3 regions of the Geobacillus sp. FSL K6-0789 genome follow, and region 1 is predicted to be linked to each of the others. Evidence: riboswitches for the same ligand, from Rfam matches in the RefSeq annotation. Region 1 holds a riboswitch; each other region holds the start of a gene.
The links. A riboswitch is a leader RNA that binds a small molecule or an ion and turns the genes downstream of it on or off. The one in region 1 is predicted to bind cobalamin.
Positions count from the first base shown of each region.

Region 2: another riboswitch for cobalamin. It lies ahead of NSQ51_RS04405 (ribonucleoside-diphosphate reductase subunit alpha); the one in region 1 lies ahead of NSQ51_RS10270 (ABC transporter substrate-binding protein).
Region 3: another riboswitch for cobalamin. It lies ahead of NSQ51_RS08730 ((2Fe-2S) ferredoxin domain-containing protein); the one in region 1 lies ahead of NSQ51_RS10270 (ABC transporter substrate-binding protein).

Region 1 is NZ_CP151966.1:1,946,015-1,955,675, forward strand. Features, by position in the region: gene cbiB (adenosylcobinamide-phosphate synthase CbiB) at 1-242, opposite strand, end outside; gene NSQ51_RS10260 (adenosylcobinamide amidohydrolase) at 239-1,711, opposite strand; gene NSQ51_RS10265 (iron ABC transporter permease) at 1,708-2,742, opposite strand; gene NSQ51_RS10270 (ABC transporter substrate-binding protein) at 2,729-3,688, opposite strand; cobalamin riboswitch at 3,827-4,026, opposite strand; gene NSQ51_RS10275 (PH domain-containing protein) at 4,365-4,979, opposite strand; gene NSQ51_RS10280 (APC family permease) at 5,281-5,748, opposite strand; gene NSQ51_RS10285 (acetamidase/formamidase family protein) at 5,762-6,667, opposite strand; partial or broken gene NSQ51_RS10290 (PTS transporter subunit EIIC) at 6,745-6,945, opposite strand; gene NSQ51_RS10295 (RNA-guided endonuclease TnpB family protein) at 7,013-8,260, opposite strand; partial or broken gene NSQ51_RS10300 (PTS N-acetylglucosamine EIICBA subunit) at 8,401-8,499, opposite strand; gene NSQ51_RS10305 (GntR family transcriptional regulator) at 8,499-9,230, opposite strand; gene nagB (glucosamine-6-phosphate deaminase) at 9,227-9,661, opposite strand, start outside.
Region 2 is NZ_CP151966.1:828,644-838,304, forward strand. Features, by position in the region: gene NSQ51_RS04380 (heavy metal translocating P-type ATPase) at 1-2,144, shown strand, start outside; gene copZ (copper chaperone CopZ) at 2,166-2,369, shown strand; gene NSQ51_RS04390 (multicopper oxidase family protein) at 2,565-4,151, opposite strand; gene NSQ51_RS04395 (C39 family peptidase) at 4,280-5,170, opposite strand; gene asnB (asparagine synthase (glutamine-hydrolyzing)) at 5,457-7,364, shown strand; cobalamin riboswitch at 7,567-7,762, shown strand; gene NSQ51_RS04405 (ribonucleoside-diphosphate reductase subunit alpha) at 7,892-9,661, shown strand, end outside.
Region 3 is NZ_CP151966.1:1,674,495-1,684,155, reverse strand. Features, by position in the region: gene cobJ (precorrin-3B C(17)-methyltransferase) at 1-1,008, opposite strand, end outside; gene NSQ51_RS08750 (ABC transporter ATP-binding protein) at 1,030-1,860, opposite strand; gene NSQ51_RS08745 (CbiQ family ECF transporter T component) at 1,866-2,591, opposite strand; gene NSQ51_RS08740 (energy-coupling factor ABC transporter substrate-binding protein) at 2,575-2,868, opposite strand; gene NSQ51_RS08735 (energy-coupling factor ABC transporter permease) at 2,873-3,589, opposite strand; gene NSQ51_RS08730 ((2Fe-2S) ferredoxin domain-containing protein) at 3,617-4,015, opposite strand; cobalamin riboswitch at 4,200-4,394, opposite strand; gene rraA (ribonuclease E activity regulator RraA) at 4,455-4,940, opposite strand; tRNA gene NSQ51_RS08720 (tRNA-Gln) at 5,197-5,268, opposite strand; gene NSQ51_RS08715 (glycerophosphodiester phosphodiesterase family protein) at 5,442-6,323, shown strand; partial or broken gene NSQ51_RS08710 (IS982 family transposase) at 6,480-7,357, shown strand; gene pflA (pyruvate formate-lyase-activating protein) at 7,412-8,161, opposite strand; gene pflB (formate C-acetyltransferase) at 8,220-9,661, opposite strand, start outside.

The DNA of each region.
Region 1 (9,661 bases):
CCTACGTATACGGACAGCGCGTAGCCCACATAAACGATGAACGCCGATATCCCGTAAACAGCGGCCAACACGACCGCCACGGCCGCCGCCCCTTTCGTCCGCCGCTTTGTTCCTTGATTCCAGCGGCGATCAAGCCACGCAATCATCATTCCCATCCCGCGCACCGGATGCGGCAGCCAGCGCGGATCGCCCACGAGGGCATCGAGAAACAGCGCCAACGTCAATGCGGCCAAATGGGTCATCGCCGTTTCCTCCGCTTCTCCCAGCGGCCAAGCGCCTCAACTGTTGCCTCATACACAAGCCGGCCGAGCGCCCGGCCAAGCTCCGTCGCCGTTCCGGCATAGGCAAAGACCTGCCCGGTTTGCGTCGCCGCCACAGCGAGCGAATCGGTCGACGTACCGGTGGCAAGCGTCCCGGTTTCCGGGTCGCAAACCGAACGGTCGGCGAGCGCTTTTGCCTTCGCTTCTGTCGCTGTCATCACCGCCTGGACAAACGCTGCTTCCGTCAGCACTCCGTCAATGACCACCACCATGTTGATCATCCCCGGTCTTGCCGCTAGCGGCTGATGCTGGCACGCCCGAGCGGCATCGACGGCATTGCCGACGCCAGCGGTCGCCATGACCGCAACCGAAAACGCTTCCCCTTCTTTCTGAAGCCAAACAGCATCCCGGACATCAACCGCTGTCATCATGCCGACCGTTCGTTCCGGCGGAAACCCGTGCTGCTCCAAATAGCGGCGCATGTCTCCTTCCGCATCACTGCAATCGTAATCCAACCCGACTTGGCGGTTGACAAAATGGGTCGCCCATTGAAATCCGGCGCCGATCAATGCCGAGGACAGGACGCGAAGCGGCGCGGCCGCAGTAAGCACAGCGGCGTCATCAAGAAAGGAAAGCCGCAGCCCGCCGACCGGCGATTCCCCTTGCTTCTTGTTCGGCATGAACGAAAACATCGGCGTTGCCGACGCCGGATGGGCCAGACGCACAATCGGCGCGGCAAACACTTCCTCAAGCAACGCCGGCGTCATGACATCCGCAGGGGCGCCGAGCGCAGCTATTTTCCCTTTGTTCAGCACGAGCACCCGATCGCAATACAAGCTCGCCGCATTCATATCGTGGAAAACGGCGACGACCGTCAAGCCGCGGGCGTGCGCCGCTTCGGCGAGCCGGTCCAAAAGCCGGACTTGGCCGCTCACATCCATATGGTTCGTCGGCTCATCGAGCAAGAGCAGCTTGGGCTCTTGGGCGAGTGCGCGGGCCAAATAGGCGCGCTGCCGCTCGCCGCCGCTCAATCGTTCGAGCGGTTCATCGATTTTCCCCGTCAGGCCGACGGCCGCAAGCGCGTCTCGGAGGGCGGCTTCATCGTCCTCCGTCCACGTCGGAAAGAAGCCGCGCTGATGAGGATAGCGGCCGAGCGCCACCGTTTCCCTCACCGTATAGCCGGGCGCCGCCTCCGCTGTCTGCGGCAAGACGGCGGCCATCCGCGCCCATTGCTTCGCAGACAGCGCCGAGAGCTTTCGGCCATCGATGACGATCTCCCCGCTTGCCAGCGGCAGCTCTTTGCTGATGAGTTTGATCAAAGTCGTTTTCCCGCTTCCATTCGGCCCTAAGATGCCGAATATTTCGCCTTTTTCCACGGCAAACGTCACACCATCAAGCACTTGTTGCTGCCCGTATCGATGCGATACGGCCCGCACCTCGAGCATCGTCATCCCATCTTTCGTTTCGTTTTTCGGAAAAACAAGACGGCAAATAGCGGAGCGCCGATCAGCGACGTAATGACGCCGATCGGCAGTTCGCGCGGTTCAATGATCGTCCGCGCCGCCACATCGGCAAGCACAAGAAACGCACCGCCGTACAAGAGCGACAGCGGCAACAGCACCCGGTAGTTCGGCCCGCACACAAGCCGAACCATATGCGGAACGACAAGCCCGACAAAGCCGATCGTCCCTGACACCGACACCGCCGCGCCGGTGAGCAGCGCCGCTGCCGTCAAAATGATGACTTTTCGGCGCGTAACATCAACGCCGACATGAAGCGCCGCCTCCTCGCCAAAGGCAAACGCGTTCAACTCGCGGCTGTTGGCGATGAGCACTGCGGCCCCAACGAGAAAAAACGGCAGCAACAGCCCGCTGTATTTCCAGCCGCGCATCGCCACGCTCCCCATCAGCCATGAGATGATTTGCCGCAATTCTTCCCCGGTCAACGCGATCATGAGCGAAATGAACGCGCTGAAAAACGCGCCGAAGATAATGCCGGCTAAAATGATCGTCTCAACCGACATGCGCCGCTCCACAGTGCGAGTGAACGCCAAAACGGCGGCAAGCGTCGCCATGCCAAACAAGATGCTCACGACCGGCAGCGTGAACGTGCCAAAGAACGGCCATTGCCAGCCGAGAAAGATGACGAGCACCGCCCCGACCGACGCGCCGGACGAGACACCGAGCGTGTACGGATCGGCGAGCGCATTTTTTAACAGCCCTTGAAACGCGGCCCCGGCCAGCGCCAATGACGCCCCGACCAAAAACGCAAGCACGACGCGCGGCAAGCGGATCGCCATCACGATCGGCACCCAATCAGCCGGAATGTGGCGAGGCAGCGCCGCTCCGAACCATTCAGCCGCCAAAATGCGGACAATAGAAGAAAAGGGAATCGACAGCGATCCTGTCGATACCCCTACGAGAAGCGATAACACGGCCGCGGTGACGGCCAATATATACATCCACATTTTACTTGAACACATCCGGGTAAATGGCTTTGGCAAGTTCCTCGACCCCTTCGACAAGGCGCGGACCCGGTCGGCTTACTAAGTCGGTGTTGACGTCATACACCCGCTTGTTTTTCACCGCCGGCACGTCTTTCCAAGCGGCGCGCGCCAACACTTGCTTCGCTCCGCCGTATGTCGTGATGATGACATCCGGCTTATAGGCCACGGCTTTTTCTTCCGTCACCATCGGCCAGCCTTCCAAGCTGCCGGCGACGTTTTTCGCCGAAATCACTTGAAGCATCTCATCCATAAACGTCCCTTTGCCGGCCGTATAAATTTGCGGCGGCGGCGACACTTCAATCCAGACATTGGCCTGTTTGTCCGCCGGGATTTGTTTCGCTTTTTCTTTGATTTTCGCAAGCTTCTCTTTCATCTCATCAATCACTTGCTTCGCTTTGTCTGTCGTCCCGGTCGCTTTGCCGATCAAGTCGATGGACGCATATACATCGTCGAACGACTTCGCGTCATTGACGACAAGCACGGTAATGCCGGCGTCTTTCAATTGCTTGAGGCCATCGCGCGAGTTATGGGCGCTTGACGCGTGGGCCAAGACGAGATCCGGTTTGAGCGAAATGATTTTCTCGACGTTGAATTCCATGCCGCCGATTTTCGTTTTCGTTTTGACGTCTTCCGGATAATTGTCAAAATCGCTGACGCCGACGATCTTATCGCCCAACCCCAACGCATAGGCGATTTCCGTATTGCTCGGGATGAGCGAGACGATTTTTTTCGGTTCCGCTTTGATCGTGACATCCTCGCCAAGCCCGTCTTTCACCGTCACCGGAAACGCCGCTTGTTCCGTTTTCGGTTCTTCTTTTTTCGCAGGCTGGACGTTGCTATTGGCTCCACTGCTGCAGCCGACCAGCACGGCGGCCAAAAGGAAGAACACCGCCACCACCGCCGGCCATGTCCAACGTTTCATCCGTCATTCCCCCTTCGATGATGTATGTACAACAAAAAAGCCCATTCCGTCCGAACGGGGAATGAGCACGAAACAGACCGCCAATGGGCACAACAATGCCCTGTACGACTGTTTCCACGTCTCACCCCCCGAAGATTCGGAAACTGCGGCAAGCAAGGCAGGTCTACTGGCTCATGCTTCATCCTACTCTGAAGCCTTCCCGTACGGAAAACAGCGCAAGCCATCTGTCCGTACAGTGGCGATTTCATTTCGTCCGCATTGACAGTTGCGGGGACAGCTCCGGATTCCCACCGGATTCCCTATTAAGCCTTTTCGGCGCCTTGCTGCGAGTTGATGAATTTGTCGGATATGGACATTTTTATATTAAAGCAAGGCCTGGCATTTGACAACTGTGAATTTTACAGTGGGCTGGCGGCAGGCGGTCATCGATCACTTTTGCGGTCAGGCAGCTCGGCTCCAGTGTCCGTGTTTTGTACGGAACTCCGCATGCGCCGTTGCATCGAGCTCCGCGATGTCAAATGCCGCCATGTTGCCTATTCATCGATTCCCACAAACCTCATCTTTTGAGTTTCTTCCGGCTGCGGAGAAACGTTCCTTTTCCATATGTCGCTAAAAAAATTAGGAAAGACGCCCCACCTCTGGCACGGCGTCTTTCCCCGATACAACCTTCATCTCGTCACTGTTGAATATATTTGTCAAACACAAAGCCGAAATCCTTCACCGTATAGTTCTTTTTCGCTTCCGTCAGCCAGCGAAAAGCGTATTCATTCACGGCTTGAAAATCCGCCGATACATTGGCGCCGTCACCGCGCATGTTGGCCAACACCTTGGCCGCCAGTTCCAAACTCCGCTCCGCATAGTGGAACTTCGTTTCGTTTTCATGGCAAATCTCCGCGATCGCCAACAGCGATTTATACAAATCTTTCAGTTCCTCAATATGCTTTTTATGCACATCAATGGAGTAGGAATGCGGTCCAATTTTAAATTTAATTTCCGCATCCAAATCGACCGTCCCGGCCGTTTCGAGCGATACGTCGGAAATCGGATGCTTGTAGTAATCGTAGCGGCGCAGCGTCCGTTTTTTGCTCGCGGCGCTCGTGCCGTCCAAATGAATGAGCGCGCGGTTGGTGAAGCAATACTCATCCGATTTTGATTTGATAAGAAAATAGATTTTCTCCCCATCCTCGTGCATCACATAATCATCGGCATCGACTTTGTCATAGTCTTTCGGCTGAATGACCGAACCGATGTCGCTTAACCCAAGCACATCGGCGGCGACTTTTCCAAACATGCTCATGTTCCTCCGGCTCCTTCCACGTTTTATCGGCGCCCGCCTATTGGCGGATGAACGGCGTTTTGCCTTAACAAGGCGCCGTAATCTCATACCTCTCATCTATGTAATACGTCGAGATCGGAAAAACGTTTCATCGCCTCTAAAAATCAAAGACCCAACGCCTTTTATGACGGCGTCAGGCCTTACAAGCGACTACAGTTCCCCGCTTAGACGGGAGTCTTTGTTCGTGAGCCGCAAAAAGATCAGGTAAACGAGTCCAATCGCGATCCAAATCAATCCGAGCTTTTTGCTGAGCGGGTCAAGATTGACCCACACATAACCGATGATGATAAAGCCGATAAGCGGGAACAAGAAATGATTGATGTAATCGTTGCTCTTTTGTTTGTGCAAAAAATAATTTATCACTAACGAGAATAGAGAAGAGCCGGAACGAAAATGTAATCAAGCAAAATGCCCCACCCTGCCATAAAACCGACATATTCATTCCCCGCTGGGCGTAGGAATACACGGAACCAGCGATTGGAAACGCTTCGGCCATTCTAGCGTAGCTCAGGGCAGTGAAAATCATCCCCACCATTCCGATTAAGTATGCTAAGGCGACCATCCCTTTTGACCCTTGCGCTACATACCCGTAAATGCCAAAAGGGGCGATCGGCACCATAAACACCATCCCGTAAATCAACAAATCAACAAATGTGAGCGACCGTTTTAATTCCTGTTTATAACCGAGCGACTCAACCGATGTGTTCGTTTCAAGTTGCGCCATCGCCGTTCCCTCCTCAATCCTCAAACAGGCGGATGCCATACGCTTCAAGCACAAATCGCGGTACAAAGAAACGCGCCGTGACGAGCGGGTCAACGACTTGGCTGATTTGTGTCTGACCGGCAGCGCTGAGCACCATCGTCAAATGGTTCAGCGTCAACGGAGTATGCGGCAACAGCAAATCAACCATTTCCGCAACCGACTGTTTGACCGCTTCATCCAATGTTTTGGCCGAGACGATCGTCGCAATGCCATCATCGTTTTGCAACAGTGGATGGTTGAGCGAATATCCTTTCATCACCCGGACGGTAACCGTCACTTCCCCTGGAATTTCAATTCCAGACACACCGATTTCGCCGTCCCCCATCGCCGCATGCAAGTCACCCAATGCAAACAATGCACCTTTTACAAATACAGGAAAATAAACGGTTGCTCCTGTTGTAATGAGCTTTGTATCCATATTGCCTCCATGCGGCCCGGGCGTCCCGCACGACACATCCTCACCGCTCGGCGCTACCCCGATGACGCCAATCATTGGATTTAATGGAATAGAAAGATGCTCGTCAAATATAGCCCGGTTTTCTTCTACTGGAATCATTTTTGCTTCAAACTGCGGAATCCGGTCTCCAAGCACCCCGAGCCCTGGTCCGACAGTCATGACCCCCTGTCCTTTGAGGCGAATCTGTTCAATTTTTACCGCTAAAATGTCACCGGGTTCCGCCCCTTCAATATAGATCGGTCCGGTCGCCGGATTGATATGATTCCAATCGATCGAGTCAAACGACGTTTCACTTGAAGTAATTTGATTTTGGAAACAGTCGTACGTTTCGATGACAAACGTTTCCCCTGACTGGACTGTTCGAACCGGTTGGTGGTTTTTGCTAAATGCATAAATGGCAGTCGTGCATGGAACAAATGACATGTCCGCTTTCCTCCCTTTCGTTTTTGTCTCATTATAACAGGGAGCAAACAAACGGTTTTGCATTTTTTTAATTCATTGATGCCGCCCAACACAGACATATTGATGTCTTTATCAATCGCGGCGGCCCCTTTTGTCAAGACAAAGTAACCGATCGCGCCGGCCAGAGCGGCGGCGCCGTTGCCGTCTTTCGAAAAACCGATCGCCACGCCGATGGCGAAAATGAGCGCTAAATTGGAAAACACTGCATCGCCTGCGGCTGCGATAAACGGAATATTCAGTGAACTACCCCCACTTAATTTTCTAGCGAAAATTTGAAGTGGGGGCTTCCAAAGAAGTTTGACTGCTTCAAGCAATCCTTATTCTTTGAGGCGTGTCCACTTCGCCGCTAGAGCATAAGACACTCAGGTCTACAGCTTTACTTTTCTTTAAGATGTTTAATGCGCCATTGACATCAGCATTCATTAGTTTGCCAGACTTTGTTCGATACAAGCCGCGCTTAATACGTTTGCCGCTGAACTTATATTCTTTTGGATTGTCGGCATTATATTCAGGAATCTCATCGCCGTCAAAAAAGCTGGCTTGAGACGTATAGGATTCTTCCTGTTTCAAGAATTCAATGCCGTAAAATTCACAAAGATATTCTAGTTTTTCTTTTATGTTACCGAGAGGAATATTGACAAAGTTTTGATTTGTCTTTTTTCCTAGATTCATATTGCGTTGCCATGTTTCCGCATAGCCAATGACAAGTTTGCCAATTTGATTTTCAATACAGTAGTTAATGATGTAACGGCAAGTCTTGTTGATATAATCATTCACTTTATTATTGCGATTCATAGCAAGCAAAGCCTGTTTACGAGTGGTGCCTTTGATTTTTTGCTTATCTTTTATGCTTTGAAGTCTGGCATTTTCTTTGTTAAACCATTGATTTATACTTTTTAATCTCCGCCCATCAATGATGAATGATCTGCCGTCTGATGTGACACAAGTGGCAAAATTGTTTAATCCTAAATCAATTGCCAGTGCTTTTTGGTCATTTAATTCTCTTTGATCTTCAGGCATTTCATATTTGTACTGAATCTCAAAGAACCTGGCATGATGCTTAGGAATGATTTCAATCTGCTTAATCTTTTTGTCCAGTAACACAGGCGGAATCGTTATCGTGATAGGCTTGTGAGTCTTTTTAAATAGGCGAGAATACGGTATCGTGAATTTGTTGCCGTCTATACGAATCTGGCCAATGATCAGTGAATGAAAGCCATCTTTTTTAAGATATTTTGGAATACTGATAGCCTTGTGGTCATATTTTCCTTGTTTGGCAAGACTGATCAAACCAAAGAAAGATTTAAAGGCTTCATTGACCTTTTTTAAAATTTGCTGTGCCATGTTGCTGTTTAACAGCTTATAGTTTTCGTTAGTTTTGGCAAGATGATAATTTTTCTCATAATTAAGAAATTCCTTGTGTTCAAAATAGTATTGTCTGACATTGTACAATCCGACGTTGTACATGTTCTTGGCAATATGGCACAGTTCTCGAAGAGTCAAGTATTCTTCTTTGGTCAAACCATTTAGCTGTTGTTTGATACAAAAATACATTTTTTCACCTCCCATCTAACTATATTATACTATATTTTACTGAATCTATCCTATTTTCAGCAAAATATAGTTAAGGCGATTCATCTCCCACTTACTCCGCTTCGCTTCGTTGAAGTGGGAGTCTTCTCGCCTAATTAAGATAAATCAGACTGACCGAGCCGAAGCAACAATCCTGCCGCCGGCAAAACGGCAATCGGCAGCATTAACGCTTTTCCCAAACGCTGTAAAAAACCTAACATCATGATCCTCCCCTTTTCATCTCAATCATAAATTTGTACCGGTCGCCGCGGTACACCGATTTGACGACTTCAAGCGGCCGGCCGTCGACAAGGTGCGTGCGCCGCTCAAGCAGCAGCACCGGCGCTCCTTCTTTCATCTTCAGATGCTCCGCCTCCACCTGGCGGGCGACCGAGGCTTCCAATGTTTGAACTGCAGAGCCGATGACCAGACCTTTTTCTTTTTCGATAAATTCATAGACGGAACCGCTTACAACATCACGCGTCAGTCCGGGGACGAGATGGACAGGAATGTACAGCGTCTCCAACGCCATCGGCAAGCCATCGGCCAACCGAAGGCGGCGGACTTTGTAAAGATCATCGCCTTCCGCGACGCCAAGTCCTTCAGCGAGCTTCTCGGAAGCCGGAACCGTCTCAAAGCTGAGGACGATCGTGCCCGGCTCCATGCCACGCGCCCGCATATCTTCGGAAAAGCTCGTCAGCCCTTTCAGTGGCTGCTCGATTTTTTGGGCGGCGACAAACGTCCCCTTCCCGCGCCGGCGGATGAGATAGCCATCGTTCACTAAATTGTTGACCGCCTGCCGAACGGTCATTCGGCTGATGTCATACATTCCCGCCAACTCGCGCTCAGACGGGATTATCTCGCCCGGCTGCCATTCTCCTTTTTCAATCTTTTCTTTTATATATTGCTCGAGCTGATAGTAAATCGGAATCGGCGATTGTTTATTGATCATGGCGCATCCACCCGCCGCTTTTCCTTCGGAATGAGCGAGAGCGCCTCCCGGTCGGCAATGATCGTCACGTCCGGATGAAGGTGAAGCGCGGAAGCCGGCAAGTCCGGGGTGACAACGCCTTCTAAAAGCCGAGCCATGGCCTCTGCTTTTTCTCGTCCCGACGCCAACAGAACGAGGCGGCGGCTGCGCAAAATGGTCGCAATCCCCATCGTAATGGCACGGCGCGGCACGTCATCCAACGACCCAAAAAAGCGGGCGTTTGCCTTGCGCGTAGATTCGGCAAGCTCGACGACATGGGTCGGCGATGAAAACGGCGTCCCTGGTTCGTTAAAGCCGATATGGCCGTTGCGTCCGATGCCCAAAAGCTGCAAATCGATGCCGCCCACTTCATCGATGAGCCGTTCGTAGCGGCGGCATTCTTCGTCAAGATC
Region 2 (9,661 bases), 1.1 Mb from region 1:
CCTGTGCGACGCGGATTGAAAAAGGGTTAAATCGGATGGAAGGTGTGACAAGCGCTGCTGTCAACTTGGCGACAAACAGCGCGGTGGTCGAATACAAGGAGGGTGTTGCATCTGTCGAAGACATTTTAGAGAAAATCAAAAAGCTTGGGTATAAGGGGCAAATTCGAAACGAAGAACAAGACGATGCTGGCCGGAAAGAAGAGCGGTTGAAACAAAAACAACGGCAACTTGCCATTTCCATCATCTTATCGTTGCCGCTGCTCTATACGATGTTTGCCCATATGCCGTTTGATATCGGCTTGCCGATGCCGCATCTGTTGATGAACCCGTGGTTCCAGCTTCTTTTCGCTACACCGGTTCAGTTCTACATCGGCGGTCCTTTCTATGTCGGGGCGTACCGGGCGTTGCGAAACAAGAGCGCGAACATGGACGTCCTAGTGGCGCTTGGAACATCGGCCGCGTACGTTTACAGCTTGTATGAAGCGTTGCGAACGCTTGGGAATCCTCAATATATGCCAAGGTTGTATTTTGAAACAAGCGCCGTCTTGATTACGCTTGTGCTTGTCGGCAAATACGTTGAGGCTCTTGCGAAAGGGCGGACAACGGAAGCGATTTCAAAGCTCCTTAGCTTGCAGGCAAAGGAAGCTACTGTCATCCGTCATGGGGAAGAAAGAAAAGTTCCGCTCGAGGAAGTGGTGATCGGCGATACGATTGTTGTCAAGCCAGGAGAAAAAATCCCGGTGGACGGTACGGTCATCGCCGGAGCATCCTCCGTAGACGAATCGATGATTACCGGTGAATCGATTCCGGTTGATAAAAAGGAAGGCGACTATGTGATCGGAGCGACCATGAATACAAATGGGGTGCTGACCATTCGAGCAGAAAAAGTAGGAAAAGATACAGCACTTGCCAATATCATTAAAATCGTCGAAGAGGCACAAGGTTCGAAAGCTCCGATTCAGCGGATGGCGGATGTCATTTCGGGTATTTTCGTACCAATTGTTGTCGGAATTGCGGTTGTTGCATTTATGATCTGGTACTTCTTTGCTGCGCCGGGTGATTTGGCGAAAGCGCTTGAGGCGGCCATCGCCGTTCTTGTCATCGCGTGCCCTTGTGCGCTCGGTTTGGCCACACCGACATCGATTATGGTCGGCACCGGCAAAGGGGCAGAACAGGGAATTCTCTTTAAAGGAGGTGAGTACCTAGAGAGAACGCATCAAATCAATGCCGTATTACTCGATAAAACAGGAACCGTGACAAAAGGAAAACCGGAAGTCACCGATGTGCTGGCCTTCCGCGAGGACATGCTCGATTATGCGGTTTCCGCCGAGAGCGCTTCGGAGCATCCGCTGGCTCATGCGATTGTGGAATACGGGAAGAAACAAGCGATTTCGCTGAAGCCATTGGAGCACTTCTCCGCCATTACCGGCCACGGAATTGAAGCGGTCATTGACGGAAAAAGCATCCTTATTGGGACGCGAAAATTGATGAAGGAACGCTCTGTAGCGATTTCTGTGCATGAAGATAAAATGGTAGAGCTTGAAAAACAAGGGAAAACAGTGATGCTCGTTGCCATCGATGGACAGCTTGCCGGCATCATTGCGGTCGCGGATACGGTAAAAGAAAGCTCCAAAGAAGCCATTCAAACATTAAAACAAATGGGCATCGATGTCTATATGGCAACAGGGGACAATCAACGGACAGCGGAAGCGATCGCCAATGAAGTCGGCATTGAGCATGTGTACGCCGAGGTGCTCCCGGAAGACAAAGCGAACATCGTCGAGGAATTGCAAAAGCAAGGAAAACGTGTGGCGATGGTCGGTGATGGCATTAATGACGCTCCAGCTCTTGCGAAAGCGGATATTGGGATGGCGATTGGCACGGGAGCTGATGTCGCCATCGAGACCGCGGACGTGACCTTGGTCGGCGGCGATTTGCGCCATATCCCGAAAGCCATTGAGTTGAGCCGCAAAACGATGAAAAACATTCGGCAAAATCTGTTCTGGGCGTTGTTTTATAATACGATTGGCATTCCGGTCGCCGCTTTCGGATTATTGGAGCCATGGATCGCGGGAGCGGCGATGGCATTCAGCTCTGTATCGGTTGTGACAAACGCGCTTCGTTTGAAACGCGTGAAACTATAAACATTCAAGGAGGAATGGACGATGACCATTACATTACAAGTACAAGGAATGACATGCGGACATTGCAAAGCAGCGGTGACCAATGCCCTTCAAGCGTTGGATGGCGTCGGCCGTGTAGAAGTGCATTTGCAAGAAGGAACTGTCGATGTGGAGTATGATGAAACAAAGGTCAGCGTAGAAAAACTGAAAGAAGCGATTGAAGAGCAAGGATATGATGTGAAATAACATACGGAAGGTGCCTCGAAGTGATGACGGGGCACTTTTTTATCTAGAACGTAGCGGGTCTCGGCTGGGGAAAGTTTTTTCTCTTCTTGAAGAATATCGAGAAAGCGAGATGTTATAATGAAAGTAACAAGCGCGGAAAAAAAGAGGGACTGACCCAAAACGCATTTGTGTTTTGGGTCAGCCCCTTCAGCTTTTTTATTCACCTTTATTCGTTGTGTCATTCGGATCTGGGGTATAGTCCGATTTGTAATCGGTATATTTTACTTGTGTGACCATTCCGGCTGAAGCATGGTGCAAGTCATGGCAATGGAACATCCAATTTCCCGGATTATCCGCTTTAAACGCGACGACATATTCTTCACCAGGGTTTACATTTAAGGAATCCTTTATCAATGGAGAGCCTGTGACCGGCTTGCCGTTTTTGCTTAACACTTGGAAGAAATGGCCGTGTAAATGCATCGGATGTACATCCGTAGGTGAATTGTTCACGATTTTTACTTTTACGAAATCTCCTGTCTTCACATGAATAGGCGCTGTGTCAGGATACGTTTTCCCATTAATCGTGAAAATCATGCCATTTTTGCCCATGGCCGTTCCTAAATCCATTGTATACTCTACATCATATTTTTGGTCTAACGTAAATGGACCTGTCTCATATTTTCCGTATTTTGTAATATCTACCACAGGGAGATTTTCTTTTGCGTTCGCTTTGTCCGTATTGTTTGCTTGTCCTTCGTATTGAATTTTCACTTTCATGCCATCGGTACCTTTCATATTTCCGTGACATTCTAGTAACCATTCACCCGGGTTATTGGCGATAAACTCAATGTCGTAGCGCTCACCCGGAGCAATACTTAAAAGTTCATCTTTGATTGGTTGCGGATCTTTTAACGGCTGCCCGTCAGTTGCGACAATTTTAAACTCATGACCATGCAGGTGAAGTTTGTGGGCCATGTACCCTGCATTGATCAGACGAAGCCGTACTTTTTCGCCTTTTTTCACTTTTAACGGTTGGACAGCAGCCCCGCTTTTTCCGTTAATCGTGAAAATATCGTACATATTCATATTATGTCCCATGCTGTTCATATCCATTTGTTGATTATCAGAGCTATTTCCATTATTCATATTACTATGATCCATGCCGCTCATATTCATGTCCATATGGCTTTCGGCGTCCGGGTCGCTCATCCATTCATCTAATACAAGCGTGTAATCTCGATCGACTTTTTCTTCATTTTTCGGTTCTACGATTAATGTACCGTATAATCCCTTGTCCACTTGCTCGGCGCTTTTTTGATGGGAATGATAAAAATACGTTCCCGGCACGGTTGCTGTAAATTCATACGTAAACGTTTCACCCGGTTTAATGGCGTCCATCGTGACACCCGGTACTCCATCTTGGTTATTTGGAACAGGGTAGCCGTGCCAGTGAATCGTGATCGGTTCTGGCAATTCATTTTTTAAAACAATTTTCACATTATCCCCTTGCTTTACGCGGATTTGCGCACCGGGTACCGATCCATTGTACGTGTAGACCGGGAGTTTGACTTGATCGTTGATTTGTAATAACGCTTCCTTCGCAGTAAGGTGAATTTCTTTCCCGGATAATACTTCTGTATTGGTTGCCAAAGGTAATTGCTGCTTGCTCGTTTCAGCGGAAGTATTTTCTTTTTCCATATTCATGCCGGACATGTCGTGTCCCTGCATGGAAGATGGATTTGAGCAAGCTGCGCCAATCGCTGCTACTCCTGCGAAAATGGCGCCAAGCAGCCATTTTTTCATGTCGTTTTCCCTCCTTAAGTTTGTAGTGGGAGATGCAATGATATGATAAAAAATAGATGTGCAAAATGTATGGAGAAAATCGTTCAACTGAAATGTAAAAAAGGCAAGCGATTCGGATTCACCGATGTCTAACGGTGGTAGGTAATCGCCTGCCGTCCCATTTGAACCCAAGCGTCGATAAAGTCTTGTTTCGGCGCTTTTTGGTTTTTGACAGCGGTCAATGGATCATTGAAATAAATGTACTGCTCATCGTATCCCGTAATGAGCACCGCGTGTTCCCGGTACGTGATTTTGATCGGGCCTTGCGGGGTTTGCCATTCCCGAAAGGCAGAGGGAGGAAGAGGACGAAAGGTGGTGTTGGTGATCACCCAAACCGGTGTGCCTTTGGCCAAGTATGTATAGATGTTCTCAAACGATTGCCCTGTTAAGTCGATGATTTGGTTCGGCAAGTACCGCTCAGCCAACTGCTTGATCGGCTTATGGTACACGCCGTATCCAGGCTTCGATAACGTATACATATCGCCGACAAACCCTTCATTTGGGTGGCCGTAAAACACTTGGCCATTTCGCACTTGATACGGAGTAGGATTTTTCTTGATTTGTTTCGCCAACGTCATCTTATCGACGCGAATGCCGGCATGATTCAAGAGCATGGCCAAGCTGGTTACTTCGCATCCTCTTGGCAGTTCCGGAAGCTGAGACAAAAGGGGGGCGTCAATCAGGACGGATGTCCTTAGCGCTTGTTTCTTTGAAGAGGCAACTGATCGATTCGCCTCCTTTGCTTGATTGCTCGGGGACGGGTCGGTTTCTCTGCTGTTTCTGTTCTGTATGAAGGCTTTGATGGCATCGCCTATCTGGGCCGAACTTGCATAATAGGATAATGAGGCGGCCAATAGCAAGAAACAGGAAATAAACAATCCGAGCGACAGTTGATCCATCCTCCCGTTTAGAGGTCTTCTCAAGAGAACAAAACAAAGGGAAACGATGAGAAAAGTCAAAAAAAGGATAAACGCTAACAAGCCATTCTCAACTCCTTTATAACACGTGTGTGTTTTTATAGTAACAGATCGATGTGCAAAAATGGTGAAATTCACACTTTCTCCATATTTTATCGTTAATATTATGAGAAACTGAAAATCTTGCAAGCAGTTTTCCTGAAAAAATGGAAACAGATTGTTTTTGAAACTTGATGTTGTGTATGATAGAATGAAAGTGTCTTTGTATAAATCATTTTAGTTTTAAACAAAAAGGTTTTTGGTGTTGTTTTTGAATTCTTCTTAGCAAAGTGGAGGGACAATCATCGCCATGTGCGGTTTTATTGGCTGTATTCATGATCGCCCGAGAGCGATTGAGCAAACATGGAAAACAACGTTGGTGGAGATGAACCGCCTGATTACCCATCGCGGCCCCGACGATGAGGGGTATTTTTTTGATGACTACGTGAGTTTTGGCTTTCGGCGGCTGAGCATCATCGATCTGGAGGCGGGACATCAGCCGCTGTCTTATGAAAACGATCGATATTGGATCATTTTTAACGGGGAAATTTACAACTATCTTGAATTGCGGGAAGAGCTGGCGGCGAAAGGATATTCGTTTGCGACGCATTCGGATACCGAGGTGATTGTCGCCCTTTACAGCGCGGAAAAAGAAAAAGCGGTCGAAAAGCTGCGCGGGATGTTTGCGTTTGTCATTTGGGACAAGCAAGAGAAAACGGTGTTTGCGGCGCGGGATCCGTTCGGCATTAAGCCGTTTTTTTATGCGGAGCAAGGAGACTGCACGTTTTTCGCTTCGGAAAAGAAAAGCATCTTGCTCGCTCTGGGACAGGAGTCGCTAAACGGCGATTCCCTGCAGCATTATTTAACATTCCAATATGTCCCTGAGCCGCTGACGATGTCGGCCGGCATTTACAAGCTGGAGCCGGGGCATTATCTCAAGAAACAAGTCGGAAAACCGCTCACGATTCATCGTTATTGGAAGGCATCCTTCGACCCCATTCGCCAATCGGAAGAGGAGCTTGTAAAGAAAATCCGCGATGCGCTGTTTGATTCGGTCAACGTCCATATGCGCAGCGATGTGCCGGTCGGTGCGTTTTTGTCGGGAGGCATTGATTCATCGTTCATCGTCGCCATCGCGAAACAATTCCATCCGCACCTGAAGACCTTTTCCGTCGGATTTGAGCGGGAAGGGTTCAGTGAAATCGATGTCGCAAAAGAAACGGCAGAGAAGCTTGGGGTAGACAACATTAGCTATGTCATCTCACCGCAGGAGTATATGGAAGAGCTGCCGAAAATTATGTGGCATATGGACGATCCGCTTGCCGATCCTGCGGCGGTGCCGCTTTATTTTGTCGCTCGTGAGGCGAGAAAGCATGTCACGGTTGTGCTTTCTGGCGAAGGGGCGGACGAGCTGTTCGGCGGTTACAACATTTACCGCGAACCAGAGTCGCTGCGGCTGTTTGTGCGTATGCCAAACATCGTAAAAGCGGTGTTGCGGATGATCGCGAAGCTGCTTCCGGACGGAATGAAAGGAAAAAGCTTTTTGGAGCGCGGCACGACGCCGCTTGAAGAGCGGTATGTCGGCAATGCCAAAATCTATAGCGAAAAGGAAAAAGCGGCGCTGCTCAAAACGTACCGAGGAGGGTGCGAATATACGGCGGTGACGGCTCCGTTTTACCGCGAAACGCTTCATGACCCGCCCGTCAACCGGATGCAGTATATTGATCTTCATACATGGCTAAGGGGCGATATTTTAGTCAAAGCGGACAAAATGACGATGGCCCATTCGCTTGAGCTGCGCGTTCCCTTTTTAGACAAAAAGGTATTTGAGGTTGCTAGGCAAATCGCCCCTGATATGAAGATAGCCAACGGTACGACGAAATATATTTTACGTAAAGCCGCCGAAGGCATCGTGCCGGATCATGTGTTAAACCGGAAAAAATTAGGGTTCCCCGTGCCGATTCGCCACTGGCTGAAAAACGAAATGTATGACTGGGCGAGACAGCTCATCAACGAAAGCGAAACTGATCATCTGTTCCATAAGGACGTGCTCTATCGGCTGCTGGATGAACATGCCCGCCACAAGGCGGACCACAGCCGCAAGCTGTGGACGGTGTTGGCGTTTATGGTTTGGCATCAAGTGTATGTGGAAAAGAAGTACGATTTTGCTTCATCCGCACAAAGCGAGGAGCGGCCAGCGTCTGTTTTGGAGGCGTAGCAGGGAAACGACAGGGCGTTCTAAGGGCGACACCTAGAACGCCTTTTTCGATGGTGCGGACAGTTTCCTTGCCTTTGGCGAAGCGAAAGAGAAAATTTGCTTTCTCCCGCTCTTGCAATTTTCCCGGTTTTGGTATATGCTTGTTCCATCAGGATGCTAAACTACTATATATTGGTTTTGAGGTCTTTTTTTACAACTACATATTGTTCTGCCAAGCAACGGTGTCCATCAGGACTTAATAGGGAATCCGGTGCGAATCCGGAACTGCCCCCGCAACTGTATGTGCGGACGAAATGGGATGGCCACTGGCGGCAAGAGCTGTTCGGCGCGCCGCTGGGAAGGCCACAAAGTAGGACGATGCACGAGTCAGGAGACCTGCCTTGCTTGGAACGTTTCATGTTCTTCGGGGTGTGAGAAGATGAAACGATAGGGGAAAAGAACAAAGGGTTCGTCTGCCTTTTTTCGTCTGTCGTTTCATCCGCTCGCCTGCCCGAGCGGATTTTTTTATGGAAGGAGAGAAGAAACGAATGACCACATTGACGAAAACGGTCATCCTCGATGATCAAGGGAAGTCGGTTTCGTTTTCACGTGAAGAGTTTGTGTCGCTGATTGGGCAAGCCGCCGCTGGATTCGGCCGTCTGTCGCTTGATGAATACGTCGAGCGTGTTTGGCAGCTTCTTAGCCGAAAGGAGTCCGTCACGGTAGAACAGCTGCACCAAACGGCTATTTTGGAAGGACTTTCTTACATTGATGAAGAGGAGCCGGACTGGACGTTTGTGTGCGCCCGGCTGTATTTGCGGCAATTGTACCGTGAAGCGGCGCGGCAGCGCGGGTACGATGAACGCGAGCGGTATGGCGATTTCTACTCGCTGCTTGTTGCGCTGACGGAACAAGGGGTGTACAGTCCGTTCTTGCTTGAACGTTATACGAAAGAAGAAGTCGACGCCATCGGTGCGTTTCTTGATCCGGAGAAGGACAAGCTGTTTACGTACATTGGGCTGCGCACGCTCGCGGACCGGTATTTGGCGCGCGATTATGAGCGGCGGTTGTATGAATTGCCGCAGGAGCGGTTTTTGGTCATTGCCATGACGCTCATGGCGAATGAACCGCAAAAGCGGCGCCTTGCGCTCGTGAAGGAAGCGTATTGGGCGTTAAGCAACTTATACATGACCGTGGCGACGCCGACGCTTGCCAACGCTGGGAAGTCGTACGGCCAGCTGTCGAGCTGCTTTGTCGATACGGTCGATGACAGCTTGCAAGGAATTTATGACAGCAACACCGACATCGCCAATTTGTCGAAATCGGGCGGCGGCATCGGCGTCTATTTAGGCAAAATCCGGTCGCGCGGCAGCGACATCAAAGGATTCAAAGGGGTCTCCTCCGGCGTCATCCCGTGGATGAAGCAGTTGAACAATACAGCGGTGAGCGTCGATCAGTTGGGACAGCGAAAAGGAGCCATTTCCGTCTATTTAGATGTATGGCATAAAGACATTTTTGCGTTTCTCGATGCGCGGCTCAACAACGGCGACGAACGGCTGCGGACGCATGATTTGTTCACCGGCGTGTGCATCCCTGATTTGTTCATGGAGCAAGTCGAACAGCGCGGCGACTGGTACTTGTTTGATCCGCATGAAGTGCGGAAGGTGATGGGGTTTAGCTTGGAAGATTTTTATGATGAGGAAAAAGGGCGCGGGAGTTTCCGCGAGAAATATTGGCAATGCGTCAACGAACCAAGGCTGTCGAAAGAAAAAGTGCCGGCGATCGACGTGATGAAAAGCATTATGCGCAGCCAGCTCGAGTCGGGGACGCCGTTTATGTTTTACCGCGATGAAGTGAACCGGCAAAACCCGAACCGCCATCTCGGGATGATCTACTGCAGCAACCTTTGCACGGAAATCGCGCAAAACCAAAGCCCGACAGTGACGAAGCGGCAATATGTGAAAGACGGGACGATCATCATTGAGAAAATCCCAGGCGATTTTGTCGTCTGCAACTTATCGTCGATCAACTTGGCGCGGGCGGTGACCGACGGCGTTTTGGCGCGGCTGATCCCGATTCAAATGCGGATGCTCGATAATGTCATTGATTTAAACAATATCCCTGTGCTGCAAGCCGGCCTGACGAACGAAAAATACCGCGCTGTCGGGCTTGGAACCTTTGGCTGGCATCATTTGTTGGCGTTAAAAGGCATTCGCTGGGAGTCGGACGAAGCGGTCCGCTATGCCGACGAGCTGTATGAAACGATCGCGTATTTGGCGATTCAAGCGAGCATGGAGCTCGCCAAAGAGAAAGGGAGC
Region 3 (9,661 bases), 270 kb from region 1:
CGGAAAAGCGGAAGCTGCCGGCGCCAATCCAGCTTCCTTCGCGGCCGCGTCCACAGCCGGCGGCAAAACCGCTACGGCGGCAAAACCGCGGTCTTTCTCGTCGCCGAAAGCGGAGGCAGCCGCGACAAACGGCCGAAACGCTTCTCCGTTTTCTTCGTCCGGCTCTCTCAGCGGCTTCGTCTGGTCGAGCGCCCATGGCTCCGCCTCTTTGCGCAGCCGCTCATGCGGCTTGAGCGGCTGGACGGCGGCAGTCAACTGGTATTTGCGCTGGTAGCCGCGCGGCGTGATCATGAGCCCATCGTAAACAAAAGTCGTCGAGTTGCCGATAATGACCGTCGTCAACATGCCGATTTCATGGTCCAGCATATGCGCCAAGTCGGTGAGGACGATATGCTGACGCTCGCGATACGCGCTTTTTACCAGACCGACCGGGGTCTCCGGAGACCGGTGGCGAAGCAGGATGCGCTGCGCCTCCACAATCTGCCGAGTGCGCCGCCCGCTTTTCGGGTTGTACAGCGCGATGACAAAATCGGCCGCCGCCGCGGCGTCAATCCGCTTTTCAATCAGCTCCCACGGCGTCAAATGATCGCTCAAACTGATCGTACAGGCATCGTGCATAATCGGGGCGCCAAGCAGCGCCGCGCACGAATGAATCGCGGAAATGCCGGGGATGACTTCGACTTCAATCGGACGCGCTTTCGTCCACCCTTTTTCGATCAACACTTCATACACGAGCCCCGCCATGCCGTACAACCCGGCGTCGCCGCTGGAGATGACGGCAACCGTTTTGCCGCGCTCGGCCCACTTCACCGCCGCTTGGGCGCGGCTCACTTCTTCGGTCATACCCGTGCTAATGATCTCTTTTCCAGCAATGAGATCGCGCACAAGTTCGATGTACGTTTTGTAGCCGATGATGACGTCGCTTTCTTCAATCGCTTCCCGAGCCCGTTTCGTCATATGGTCGACGCTTCCCGGGCCGAAGCCGACAATGAGCAATTTGCCGCTCATCATGATCCCTCCTTTTGCCGACTAGCACCCATTTTTCACACTCCATTCGCCGCTCATGTCCCTTTCACGGCGCAACACATCGGGGACGATCTTTTCCTCTGGCCGCCATGCTTGCCAAAGCCGCACGAACAGCGGAACATCCAAGCGAATGTCCAACAGCCGCTGGCGGTCGGCGAATACGTCTTCGGGCGCCCCTTGCATCACGATCCGTCCTTCGTGCATGACTGCGACGACATCCGCCCACTGCCAGACGAAATCCATGTCATGGGTGGCGATCAACACAGTCGTCCCCGCCTGGTGAATGGCGTCAATTTGTTTGAGAAACTGCTTTGTCTGATGCTGATCCAAATAGGCGGTCGGTTCGTCCAATACGAGCAAGTCCGGCTTGGCCGCCATCGTACAGCAGAGCGTCAGCCATTTTTTCTGTCCGAGACTGAATTGATGGGTCGGGCGGTCCAGCCAAGATTGAAGGTGGTATTCCGCCGTAATCGCGGCAAGCGCCTCCCTCATTTTTTCTCGATCGATTCCGGCATGGACTAAGCTGATCGCCAATTCATCACGCACGAGCGGGGCGAGGATTTGATGCTCCGGGTTTTGAAAGACGATGCCGACTTCACGCCGCCATTGCGTCCAATCAGCGCCGCGTTCATACATGTTGCGCCCTTTCCAATACACCGCTCCTTCCTGCGCCCGCAGCAGCCCGTTCAAATGAAGAAACAACGTCGTTTTGCCGCAGCCGTTTGGCCCGATCAAGGCGCATTTTTTTCGCTCTGGAATTTCCCAATCAATCCCATTCAGCACGTACCGTTCTGCTTGATAAGCGTATTTCACTCGTTCCATTCGCAGCAGCAACGTTTTCACCCTTTCCGCCATGCCCACCCAAGCAGCAAGGCCATGATGATGCCGGCCGCAACATCGACAAGAGGCACATGCGCTTTTTCCCGCTGATGCGTATGCCCAGCCGACGCGACGCCTCCACGCGCCGCAAGCGAACGGCTGAACGCTTCATACGACTGCCACGTTTTCATCCATAGTTGGTACATCAGCATCCCGCCATGCCGCCAATGCGTTCCCCCGCTGCGGGCCCGCAACGCCAGCATCAGCTCTGCGGCCGCCTGCTCGAGCAAAAAGATAAAGCGATACATAAGAAAGCAAAGTTCCACGAGCGCCGCCGGCAGCCGCATTCGCCTCAGCACCGCAATCAAGTCCGGCGCCGGCGTCGTAATGAGAAGGAAAAACAAGCACGACCAGGCGGCAAGGGAGCGGACGGCGAGCTTTGCAGCCGGCTGCAGCTGGCTGTCGATGAAAGTTATTTGAAAAGGAACCGACACGGACACAACGAGCGTCAGCAGGCTGAGCCCTAAAAAAACGGAGGCGGCGAGCATCGCTTTTCCATACACGGAAAACGGCACTCGTGCACGAGCGACAATCCAATACGCCATTCCGATGAGCACAAGCCATTGTTCGCGCCAGCCGCCCATCATGACAACGGCAAGCATAACAAACGCCACGATCAGCTTCCACTCCGCCCGCCATGCCCGCAGCCGGTTGTCATACGCCCAACGGTCAAACTCGCGAATCATGGCTGTTTTTCCGCTCCGAACGCCCTTTGTACAACCCGACGACGTAGCCGATCACGCCGGCGCCAAGCGCGGCTTGCAGCGAGAACAGAAGCGTTTCGACTTCGCCGCCTGGAGGGGTGAAGATCGACTCAAACCACGGCCGATAATGCGGGTTGAGCGTTTGAATGGCTTTTTCCGCCTGATCGTCCGTTCCACCGAATTCCGATCCGCGCGCCCACCAAAGAGGAATGATGACAAGCAAAGCAGCCAGCAACACGAGCAAGCCATTTTTCTTCATCGCATTACGCCTCCTTTTCCTTTTGGAACAGCGGAGAAGCTTGATAGGAGGAAAGCCAGTTCCAGACGATTACCGTTATGATGCCTTCCGTCACCGCCAACGGCACTTGAGTAATGGCAAAAATGCCGGCGAATTTCAAAAACGAGGCGGTGACTCCCCCATCAGGAGACGGAAACGCCAGGGCAAGCTGCAGGGACGTCATGACATATGTAGCCAAATCAGACAAACAAGCGGCAAGAAACAAAGCCGCTCGATTGGATACCGCCCCTTTTCGGCACAGTTGATACACTCCGTACGCGACGAACGGGCCGACGATCGCCATCGACATCGCATTGGCCCCAAGCGTCGTCACTCCTCCGTGGGCAAGAAGCAGCGCTTGAAAGAGAAGAACGACTGTGCCGATCACCACCATCACCCATGGTCCAAACAAAACCGAGCCGAAGCCGATCCCGGTCGGATGCGAGCTGCTGCCGGTGACGGATGGAATTTTCAACGCCGACAATACAAATGTAAACGCGCCAGCTAACGCCATCAGAAGCTTATGTTCGGGGTGCTGCTTCAGCGTATGCACAAGCCGCCGCAATCCGAACACAAAGAACGGCAAAAACAACAGCCACCAAAACAGCGCCCATTTGACAGGCAAAAATCCTTCCATAATGTGCATGGCATACGCTTCATTTTCATTCGTCAACAAAAAATAGGAAACGAACAAAGCCGCCATTTTGCTCCATCGAACCGCTCTCTTCATTTATCCCTTCACTCCTTTCGCAGCATGTTCCGTTTTCCGTTTTCCGCTTGGCGCCTCCCGTTCGCCGGCTGGCGTCAACACCAATTCGCCTTCGTATTCATACGTCGCCCACTCCCGCATCGGAACCCCCTCACCCAAATGAGCGCGCACAACCTCCTTCGCCCGCTCCGGCGTTATCTGTCGATACCAGACGCCTTGCGGATAGACGATCATCACGCACGCGTCTTGGCATCGTCCGTTGCAGCGCGTCCTTGTTGTATGGACAGCGTCGTCAAGCCCGAGACGGGCGATCTCCTCGCGCACCGCCGTTGTCACATCATCCCCGCCATGGCGGAGGCACGTCCCTCCGTTGCAAATGAGCACATGATGCTTCATTCCCCGCAAATCCCATGTCGCCACCGAATCCCCCCTTTTTGGCTAGAATGATAGAATTTAGACGCAGACAGACGGGCAGGTTTTCGGCAAAAGAAAAAGCACCTCTACAGCAGAGGTGCAGAAAAATGTATACGAAAGCCGTAAACGGCCCAAACAGGCCCAATGCAGCCATCATTCTCCCGCACGTCTGCCTATAGTCCCGTAGGCATCCGTCCGATCCAAACAAGGCAGGTCTCCTGACTTAGGATCATCGCTTGACGGCGTCTTCCCGAAGCATCCTTCAGTGACTTGTTGCCGCAAAGCTCCCCATCACAGTGGCGGGCACCGTGCCGGATTTTCACCGGGCTTCCCTTTTCACCCAAACCCTAGAGCAGGCTTAGGCACCTTGTTTGTCTTACCGCCATATATGCGCTGTCATGGAACAAGCATCCGTTTTCATCGTAGTACAACCAATGCGTTGCCGTCAACCGTTTTTTGCCGACCAATCTTCGCGGGCGACGACAACGCCGTCGGCATCGGCGTACACGTATGCGCCCGGCTCCCAGCGGACGCCGCCGAACTCGAGCACAACGTCGCGGACGCCTTTTCCTTCTTTTTTGCTTTTCACTGGGCACGTGCCGATCGCCATGACCCCAAGCGGCATGCGGCCGATTTCCGCCGAATCGCGAATGCAGCCGTGGATGATGACGCCGGCAAGCCCCCGGTCGCAGGCGATTTGCGCCAACCGGTCGCCTAATAGCGCCACGCGGCGCGAGCCTTTTCCATCGACCACGAGCACCGTCCCCGGCAGCACCGTCTCGAGCGCTTCACGGACAAGGACGTTGTCCTCAAACACGTCGACCGTCGCGATCGGCCCGGAAAACATCCGTTTTCCGCCGTACGATTGAAACGAAAGTTCGCACACTTGCAACTCATCTAAACATTGATCGCATAAATCAGCTGTTTTCATGATCCTCTCCCCTTTCGTTTTTTTTCATTCGCCACCATTCGTCAAAATCCTGCCGACACCACATTTTTTTGCGGCGCTGCTTCTGCTCGGGCATCGGATGCGTGTCCTTGCGGGGCCGCTGAAAACGATAAAAAGATGTTCTCGTCCCCGAAGATGTTCTCGTCCCCGCTTTCCGGCGAACGAAAAAACGGCCCCGCACAACATGGCGGAAGCCGTTTTGGCCGCCGGGACGTGCGGACCCCGTCCGGCGATTCAGCTGGGCTAGCTGGATTCGAACCAGCGCATCACGGAGTCAAAGTCCGTTGCCTTACCGCTTGGCTATAGCCCAACGTTTTGTTGTCGTTTACAGTATGCGTCATGATGGTGCACGTTATGCATCAACCTGAATATTCTTTTGCTTGATGTGCGACACTATCGGTACAAACATCCTTTCCCTGCTATATCCCCTCGTTTTCTCTCGCACTTGTTTTTCCGATATGATACTGGAAGGGAGAGATGTCTATGCGCCGGATCACGGTTTTTCGCATCTATCTTTGCGCATTGTTTTTGTTATCGCTGCCGATCGTCTTAGCGGCCGCGGCTGCCTGGCAGCCACCCAGCCAGCCGAAAACCACCGTCATCGCCCACCGCGGCGCGTCCGGACACGCGCCGGAGCATACGCTCTCATCCTACCGCCTCGCCGCCCGCATGAATGCCGATTATATCGAAGTCGATGTGCGCGCAACGAAAGACGGGAAGCTCGTTGCCCTGCATGATGCGACGCTCGCCCGGACGACAAATGTCGAAACGGTCTACCCACACCGGTCGCCATGGCGGGTCAGCGATTTTTCATTGCGTGAGCTCAAAAAATTGGATGCCGGATCGTGGTTCGATCCACGCTTTGCCGGCGAATGCGTTCCGACGCTTGATGAGGTGGTTCGGATGCTGAAAGCGGAACGTGTAAACGTTCCGTTGTACGTCGAAACGAAACAGCCCGGCATCGAACGGGCGGTCGCCCGCCTATTGCAAAAACACGGCGTTCTCCAGCGCGGAAGCGTCATGTTTCAATCGTTCCATCCAGAAAGTTTGCAGGCGCTCCGCCCGCTCATCCCGCGCGGCGTCCCGCTCATTCAATTGGTCGGCGAAAAGGAAGCGCGAAGTGGCCGCGACGAGCTGTTGCAACAAATCGCCGTCTATGCCGATGGCATCGGCTTGCCGCTCCCAGCCGTCACCGAAGAGTGGGTGCGCGCCGCCCATGGCCGCGGGCTCATGGTTCACGTCTATACCGTCAATGAACCACACGATCTCGCTCGCCTATGCGCCATGGGCGTGGACGGTGTGTTCACCGATTATCCAGACCGCCCTGGCCGCATTGCCGCCTGCCGTCGTTTGCCCCGTCATTGACCCGCCTTCAGGGAGCCAGGGGGAGCTTATTTTTTACATAATGTTATTATGGTTACCCGTGGTGCTAGATAAACTTGGGCAAGCATAAAAATAGCCCTTGCTGGCGGATCTCCTGTAGAATGAAAGTGCGACCTGCCATTCGAAAGGAGAATCCCCATGCAAGAGCACTTTCATTTTACTACAGATCGGGCCCAAGATTCAAAAGCAATATGCCGCCATTTTCGTTTTTGTTTCTGCTCAACTGTCATCGATTCAGATGTACCTACAGCGTCGCAACCGCCATTTGGTCAAACAGGAAGACGCCGTGGTCATCGCGATTCATCTTTTAGGAAAGTTGCTCGGTTTTACTTCTGAACGGGCGTGGCATCGTTTTGTCACGGGAAATTTGTTCACAAACGGCTCGTTTCTCGAACGTTCCCGGTATAACCGCCGTTGCCGGGCGCTTGGCTTCGCTATCAAATGGATCGCCGTCGTGAGCAAAACGCGGCCAACATCATGCCTATGCCGTCGTGGACAGCTTGCCGCTCCCATTGTGCCATACGGCAAGAATGCATCGCGTCAAACGGTTTCAAGAGATCGCCGACATCGGGTATTGCGCTTCCAAAAAGCAATGGTACTACGGGTTGAAGCTGCACCTTCAAGTGACCGATCAAGGGCTGCCAATGGGGTATGTGGTGACGGAAGCATCTTGCCACGATCGAATCGCAGCCGAAAGCGTGATGACCCAAATTCCCCACCCGTATAACTTTGGGGACAAAGGATTCATTAGCCGTGACTTGCAAAAAAGGCTGTACGAAGAATACCAAATGGCGCTTTGGACTCCGTCTCGAAAAAACCAGAAACATCGTGCGTCTGAGACATGGGAGCAGTGGATCCAACAAAAACGCAAAGTGATCGAGACGGTGTTCTCGGTTCTGGTTGATCACTATCGCATCACGGGGATCCGAGCCAATTCGATTATCGGATTTGAAGTGGCACTAGACGGTATATTGTTAGCTTATTCCCTGGTTACACTTGGGCTAGTTGAGCGATAAAGCTCAACTAGCACCACGGGTATATATATGTGAAATCAGAAAAAAACTCTTACATTACGTAAGAGGCGTGCTATTTTCCGTTCCATTTAAGATTTGTTGGGCCATTTGTACGCTTTCTTCCGAAGGAGGTTCAATTCCTTCCAAAGGATACTTCAATCCAAGCGCTTTCCATTTGTATACCCCTAGTTTATGGTACGGGAGAATTTCAATTTTTTCCACATTATTTAACGTACGAATAAAAGCGGCGAGACGGCGCAAGTCATTAGGGTCATCGGTAATGGTTGGAACGAGAACATGCCGGATCCAAACAGGAACGTTTTTTTCGGATAAAAACCGAGCAAATTGTAAAATGTGTTTATTTGTTTTTCCTGTCAGTTTCCGATGTTTTTTTTCATCGATATGTTTTAAATCAAGCAAAATTAAATCCGTATAGGAAAGCAATTCGTTTAATTTTTGCTGGAACGATGCTTCTGTCGTGTAGCATCCCCCTGACGAATCGATTGCTGTATGAATGCCGAGTTTTTTGCATGCTTTAAATAGCTCAATTAAAAAGTCGATTTGTAGCAAAGGTTCTCCGCCGCTGACGGTAATCCCGCCGCCGGAAGCGTTGATAAACGGCAAGTACGTTTTCACGTCATCGATAATTTCTTCTACGGTCATTTCTTTTCCTTTTCCGATTTCCCATGTATCGGCGTTATGGCAATATTGGCAGCGCAATACACATCCTTGTGTAAAGATGACATAACGAAGGCCCGGGCCATCGACGGTACCGCATGATTCGATGGAGTGAATAAATCCTTTCATACGCATGTTCTCCTTCCTAAGAGAAATATACCCCCTCACAAGAAGGAGGGGGGAGAGATTACATTGTTTCATGGAACGTGCGGTTAATGACGTCAATTTGTTGTTCACGAGTTAGTTTAATGAAGTTGACGGCATATCCAGAGACGCGAATCGTTAATTGCGGATATTTTTCTGGATGTTCCATCGCGTCTAATAATGTTTCGCGATTCAACACGTTAATGTTGAGATGATGCCCGCCTTTTTCCATGTAACCGTCTAAAATAGCGACAAGATTGTGAATACGTGTTTCCTCGTCTTTTCCTAACGCTTTCGGAACGATCGAGAACGTGTTTGAAATACCGTCTAGGGCGTGTTCATACGGCAATTTTGCCACAGAGCTTAACGAAGCGAGCGCACCTTTCATGTCGCGGCCGTGTAGCGGGTTCGCTCCTGGAGCAAACGGTTCGCCAGCGCGGCGGCCATCTGGTGTATTGCCTGTCTTTTTACCGTATACGACGTTTGATGTAATCGTTAAAATCGATAACGTATGTTTTGAATCGCGATACGTTTTATGTTTTTTCAATTTCGTCATAAAGCGTTCGACTAAATCAACCGCAATTTGGTCGACGCGATCATCGTTATTTCCGTATTTCGGGAAGTCGCCTTCAATTTCAAAATCAACAGCAATGCCGTTTTCATCGCGAATCGGTTTTACTTTTGCATATTTGATCGCGCTTAACGAATCGGCGACAACCGATAGCCCGGCAATACCAGTTGCCATTGTGCGCAAAACGTGGGTATCATGAAGCGCCATTTCAATGCGTTCGTAACAATATTTGTCGTGCATGTAATGGATGACATTGAGTGTATTAATATAAAGTTCGGCAAGCCATTCAAGCACTTGATCGAATTTACGCATTACTTCGCCATAATCTAAATATTCGGATGTAATTGGCGCAAATTCAGGACCAACTTGAATTTTTAATTTTTCATCGACGCCGCCGTTAATCGCATATAACAATGCTTTCGCGAGGTTGGCGCGCGCTCCGAAAAATTGCATTTGTTTACCGATTCGCATCGCCGATACGCAGCAGGCAATTCCGTAATCATCGCCAAATTCAACGCGCATTAAGTCGTCGTTTTCATATTGAATCGAGCTTGTTTTAATCGACATTTTCGCGCAATATTCTTTGAACGCTTCCGGTAATTGTTTCGACCAAAGTACGGTTAAGTTTGGTTCTGGCGCAGGTCCTAAGTTATCTAACGTATGAAGGAAACGGAACGAGTTTTTCGTTACTAACGGACGACCGTCGATAGCGACTCCGCCAATTGATTCTGTTACCCATGTCGGGTCGCCGCTAAATAGTTCGTTATATTCCGGCGTTCTTGCGAATTTGACAAGGCGCAATTTCATCACAAAATGGTCGACAAGCTCTTGCGCTTCTTTTTCTGTTAGTGTACCTTCTTGTAGGTCGCGTTCGATATAAATATCTAAGAAGGTGGAAACGCGCCCTAAGCTCA